Regions from separate parts of the Agarivorans litoreus genome, predicted to be linked through region 1. Evidence: predicted binding sites of a transcription regulator. Region 1 holds the regulator's gene; the other holds the start of a gene.
What was found. The regulator FliA, encoded in region 1, starts transcription of late flagellar genes. The targets are predictions, from matches to a motif close to CTAAAGNTNNNNNNNNNNNNGCCGATA.
Positions count from the first base shown of each region.

Region 2: a site for FliA is predicted at 2,033-2,059, ahead of K5L93_RS08020 (DUF5610 domain-containing protein). Genes of this name have one in related genera too.

Region 1 is NZ_BLPI01000001.1:3,811,825-3,814,972, reverse strand. It holds gene K5L93_RS17545 (protein phosphatase CheZ) at 1-405, opposite strand, end outside; gene cheY (chemotaxis response regulator CheY) at 419-802, opposite strand; gene K5L93_RS17535 (RNA polymerase sigma factor FliA) at 930-1,649, opposite strand; gene K5L93_RS17530 (MinD/ParA family ATP-binding protein) at 1,642-2,535, opposite strand; gene flhF (flagellar biosynthesis GTPase FlhF) at 2,525-3,148, opposite strand, start outside.
Region 2 is NZ_BLPI01000001.1:1,736,335-1,739,482, forward strand. It holds gene K5L93_RS08015 (TonB-dependent receptor domain-containing protein) at 1-505, opposite strand, end outside; cobalamin riboswitch at 543-768, opposite strand; gene K5L93_RS08020 (DUF5610 domain-containing protein) at 825-2,000, opposite strand; gene trmA (tRNA (uridine(54)-C5)-methyltransferase TrmA) at 2,147-3,148, shown strand, end outside.

The sequences.
Region 1 (3,148 bases):
CTTAAATTGGCCAATTTCGATTCTTCGTTCCATCAAACTTTGCCAAATAGGCATAATATTGTTGATTTCGTTAGTTAATTGATCAGCAATAGGAAGGCCAGACTCTACAGCATCCATGGTTTTATTGGCGGCTTGATCGGTCATCTCTATCACATAGTTCAACCGTTCTTTAGCGTCTGGGATTTCTTGATTAGCTAACTCATTAATTCGAATATCCAGTTTAAATTCGTTTAAAGAGTCATGAAGCTGACGAGTGAGCTGACCAACCTTATCAAATAGCAGGTTAGCTTTTGGAGCACAGAGCTCACTAACAAGTTGATTCGCCTCGGCGACATTTCCTTCTTCAAGTAGCGAGACCAACGATTTGGCGTCGGCTAATGAAATAATCGGAGTATCTGTGCTCACGCATCTTCCTTTCTTATTGTAGTCTTTCGAAAATCTTATCTAGCTTCTCTTTTAGCGTGGCTGCTGTGAAAGGTTTAACAATATATCCATTTACGCCGGCTTGAGCAGCTTCAATGATCTGTTCACGTTTTGCTTCGGCAGTTACCATCAAAACAGGCAAGTGAGACAAGCTTTCGTCGGCACGAATATTTTTCAGTAGGTCGATGCCTTCCATTCCAGGCATGTTCCAATCTGTTACTACAAATTCGAAATCTCCGCCTTTAAGCATAGGTAATGCGGTATTTCCGTCATCAGCTTCATGCGTATTGTTAAAACCAAGATCTCTAAGTAGGTTTTTAATAATCCTTCTCATCGTTGAAAAATCATCAACAACCAGAATTTTCATATTTTTATCCAAGGTACTTCCCCCAACAGGATGTTTTACAAGCCACTAATTAGGCCAAAAATTTATGTAATAAAGATATTATGCCTTAATAAACACAATTTTAGTCCATCTTTTACAAGAAATGTAAGGATGAATTTCTCTATTGTGTCCAATCTCGCATTCGAGTTTTAACTCGAGCGAGTGCTTGGCTATGAATTTGACTGACTCGGGACTCGCTTACGCTCAATACTTCACCAATTTCTTTCAAGTTAAGTTCTTCATCGTAATACAGCGATAATACCAGCGCTTCTCTCTCGGGAAGCCCTTTAATACACTCTGCAAGAGATTGCTGAAAACGCTGGTTGGCAAAACCTTCAAAGGGTCGGTTTAACTCGCGGCTTTCCTCACTGGAAATGACATCTTCGCTCACGCCGAGATCATCAATGCCTAAAATACGCCCGCAATTTACATCGGATAGCATGGAATGATATTCACCCAAGCTTACCCCTAACTTAGCTGCTACTTCAGCATCCTTCGCATCGCCGTTTTTTTCCCTTTCAACCTCTGCTATCGCGTCGCTTATTGCGCGACTGTTTTTGTGCACTGAGCGTGGCACCCAGTCGCCACGACGAATTTCATCGAGCATAGAACCACGAATACGAATACCAGCATAGGTTTCAAAACTAGCACCTTTAGATCCATCAAAATTACGCGCGGCTTCAATCAAGCCAATCATTCCAGATTGAATCAAGTCATCAACAATTACGCTAGCCGGAAGCCTAGCCATTAGGTGATGGGCTATTCGTTTAACCAAATTTGCATGGCGCTCCACCAAAACATTAGTGTCATTAGCGCTGGCATAAGCGGCAACTTTATTCACTAAGCTGTTCTCTATTTTTGCGTTGTCCAAACTCGAGAAGATTCTCGATGAAAAATTCTAAATGGCCGCCTGCCTGTTCGGGAATCGGCCACGTAGACGCTTTACTTGCCAACGAACGAAATGCCAAAGATGCGGGCGATTTAGGGTAAGCTTCGACCACCACTCGCTGTTTTCTTACGGCTAAACGCACGTTATTGTCATAAGGAATACAGGATACTAATTCGAGTGTAGCATCTAAGAAGCGATCGGTAACTCGGGTAAGCTTAGCAAATAACTCTTGGCCTTCGCGTAGGCTACGAACCATATTGGCGACTATTTTAAACTTGTACACACCATGTTGATTGGAAAGCAGTTTAATCAACGCGTATGCATCGGTGATAGAAGTTGGCTCGTCACACACCACAACTAAAATATCTTGTGACGCTTTAGCAAAACTTAACACCATGTCAGATATGCCTGCCGCCGTATCAACCAGCAACACATCAATAGGTGTTTTCATACTACTAAATGCACGAATAAGTCCTGCGTGCTCGGCTGGGCTTAACTCAACCATTGACTGCGTCCCCGAAGTCGCTGGGGCAATTAAAATGCCATTGGGGCCCTTAACCAATACTTCATCTAAGGTGCACTCACCGGATAAAACGTGAGAGAGGTTTTTAGTTACACGTAAACCAAGCAGCACATCTACATTTGCTAGGCCTAAATCGGCATCCAGTACCATTACACGCTTACCTTGAGCAGCCATGGCTATACCCATGTTAAGGGTCACGTTAGTTTTACCTACGCCCCCTTTGCCGCCCGTTACAGCGATAACTTTTACATTGTTTTTTTGTTGCATCATTCTTAAGCCGCTAGCTTGGTCAAATTCATTGTCTTTAGAATACATCTGAAACCTTTTGTTGTTCGGTTTCACTAAACCAGAAATGTTGCTGGCTTTGCTTATCGATAACCGATAATGCTTGTTCAATTAATTGGGTTGGCGCTGCTACCGCTATATCCTCAGGCACTTGCTGACCATGCGTAACGTAACTTATTGGTAAGGCATGGCGCAAGGTTACATTTAACACTTCGCCTAATGCCAAGCTCTCATCTAATTTGGTAAGTATGGTACCAGCCAAAGGAATTCGCTGAAATTGATTCACAGTTTCTTCAATTACCCGACGCTGTGCATTGGCTGACATCACCAAATAGTTACGAATATTAACGCGACTATTTTTTACAAGCTTATCTAATTGCTCGTGTAAGCGAAGATCTCGTTGACTCATTCCGGCGGTATCAATCAGCACCAATTTTTTATCTTTAAACTGATAAAGCAACTGTGATAACTCTTCTTCATCATTAGCTACACGAACTGCACAGCCCATGATTTTGCCATAAGTGGCGAGTTGCTCATGTGCACCAATACGATAGGTGTCGGTAGTAATCATCGCTACGCTGTCGGCGCCATGGCGCATCGCAAACTGCGCGGCCAACTTGGCAATAGTAGTTGTTTTACCCAC
Region 2 (3,148 bases), 2.1 Mb from region 1:
CTGCTGCTTTCAAGCCGAGATATTCGCTGCCAAAACTAGGACGAGTAATAATGTTGATTACCCCGCCTACGGCATCCGCGCCGTAAATCGAAGCTCTCGCACCACGTAAAATCTCAATACGCTCAACAAATTCTAAGGGCAGTAGTGACAACTGCGCGCCACCATTTGTAGCAGTATTTATTCTCACACCATCGATAAGAAACAAAGATTGCGCAGAGCTGGTACCGCGAATAAATACACTCTCAACATGTCCTTTACCGCCATTACGGGTAACGCTAATACCCACTTGCTGACTTAGCACATCAATAATGTCTTGAGCACCACTGCTTTCAATGTCGCTGCGATTAACCACCGTAAGTGGCGCAATAACACTGGCTTCGGTTTGTTCCATGCGGTTGGCGGTAACAACCATGGTAGCGGGTTGTTCTTTTTGGGGGGCTTGCTGTGGGGCTTGGGCATAGCCAAAAGCTGGCGCTACTGCGGCCAGTAATATGAACTTCTTCATCGATGTAATCCTAATCTTCGCGTAGTATTTTGCTGTTATAAGCATGTGCGATGTGGCAGGTATTCGGACTTAGAGGCGTATTACTTGTACTACGGCTGCGACTTCCCGTTTAGCGATACAAACAGTGTCTGGAGATCCTTGGAAAAGGCCAATCCTTGAGCTTTCGTTCCTCATTACCGCTGCGCGTCAGTTCCGGATTTGCACCAGATTCCCTATTAAGCTTGAGGGTTAAATACTCAAGCACCACAGCGGGCGAAATTATAAGTGAGGCTTAATGTGATTGATAGCACAAAAAGCCCCACTTTTTCCCAACTTGAAATTAACTAATATTGTCGGCTGCGTTATTCACATTAGCTGGTGTGTTGTTAAACATAGCTAAAGCTTCAGCCATGCGGTCAGCAAAACCTTTAAAGCGCTCTACATCTGCTTGTTTTTCGTCTTCGTCACTAGGGCTGGAAATAGGCAGTATTCCAGCCAATAGCTTTTCGGTAGCAGATTCAGGTTGGGCAAACAAAGCACTCACCTTGGCTTGAATATCTTGCCAAGAACTCAAAAATTCGCTTAATTCTGGCACCAGCTCAGACCCGCTGGAGGGTTCCTCATTAGCTTGTTGATAGGCTTGGGTAACCGCGACACTTTGTTGTTGCTGAAAGTTAACCGCAAAGCCAACTAACTGCTGCTCGTCAAAACCAATGCTTAAGGCTTGCTCAAAGGCTTTATCTAAATCACCCGAGAAAAACTGTTGGCCAACCTCGTCAACCTGTTTAATTAAATCGGCAATCGCCGCCAATTCATCATCATTAAGGTCGCCTTCAACCGAAAAACTAAATTGTTGCTGCGAGGCAAAAGAGGCCTGGATAGAAGAACGCCCTTCACTGTAACTTGCGGCTAACTGCGAGCCGTAACTAATAGTTACCTTATCGCCTTCTGCTGTTTCTAACTCCATAGTGGCGGATTGCGAACTAGACATTGCCAATTGGTTATAAAGGGGGGCCGATTGAATTTCGTAATCACCTTCTTCAATCTTTTCCAAACCATCTTGAATCAGGTCATAACTCTTATCGATGCCTTTTTCTAACTCTTCATTGAGAATACCCGCATCGCTAAGTTCCTCTCGAGCACCTTCAAAGCCCATATCCACCCCTTTACGGGCTTGGGCCATCATTTCAGCTAGCTTGTCTTCCGACATCCCCGACTTTTTAGCACTATGTAAAGAGCTAGCAACAAAATTAAGCACGTTTCGAGCGACTTCTTCAGCATCAAAAACGCTCACTTGCTGGGGTTTAGGGAGGCTGACTCCGCCGGTTGCCATAGACAAGGTGTGTTTTTCAATAGAACTTAATAACACATGGCTAGCTACCGCGCCTTGCTGGTTTAAGCTTGCCTTGTCATCTGCCAAGTTATTGCGCTTCTCAATCGCCGGTGCCGACTGCTGCAACAAGCGCTCGGCATACTGTTGTACGGGGGTTTTGCCCACGCCATTCAGTTCGTTCATAAAGCCTCCACGGATTTACCCTAGTCACAGCTTATCGGCGACCAAAATTAAAACTTTAGAAATATTATCACTATTATTGTAGATAAACTGGACAAGCAAGCCACGCACCTTTAAATTGCGCTGCTTGCTAGAACAGAGGAACGGCCATGAGCGCTATTGCATACTACCCAGAACAGTACCAACAACTATTGGCCGACAAAGTGGCAAAACGCTTAGAGCAGTTTGCCGAATTCACGCCCCCTCAGCCTAGCGTATTTGCTTCACCCACTAAGCATTACCGAATGCGCGCCGAATTTAGGGTGTGGCACGAAGGTGACGATCTCTTCTACATTATGTTTGACCAGCAAACCAAACAAAAATTTAGAGTAGACAGCTTTCCTCCGGCTAGCGAAATAATAAACCAGCTAATGCCCATTTTAGTTGAGCAGCTAAAGCCAAACCCGCTGCTGCGCCACAAACTGTTTCAAGTGGACTTTTTATCTACTTTAAGTGGCGAAGTGATAGTAAGCATGCTCTACCACAAAGCCATTGATGAAGCTTGGCAAGTAGAAGCAGCGAAGCTAAAGGTGGAACTAAGTAAGCAGTTCTCGATTCAAATCATTGGTCGCTCACGTAAACAAAAAATGTGTTTAGACCAAGATAGAGTAGATGAAGTACTGACAGTTAATGGCGAAAAGCTCATTTACCAGCAAATCGAAAACAGCTTCACCCAGCCTAACGCAATCGTAAATCAACACATGTTGGAATGGGCGCAACACGCCACCAGCACTAGCCAAGGTGATTTGCTAGAACTGTATTGTGGCAATGGTAACTTCTCGTTAGCCTTAGCCAAAAACTTCAATCGGGTATTGGCCACCGAAATCGCCAAACCTTCGGTTGAAGCAGCGCAATACAATATTAAACATAACAACATCGACAACGTAAAAATTATTCGTTTGTCGGCAGAAGAGTTTACTCAAGCGATGTTAGGTGAGCGCGAGTTCCGCCGCCTAAAAGAAGCCGATGTTGATTTAAGCACTTATCAATGCGATACCATTTTGGTTGATCCACCACGAGCGGGTTTAGATGATGCCACCTTAGGCATGGTGCAGAGCTACGACAATATTGTTTATATTTCGTGTAACCCTAATACACTTTATGACAATTTA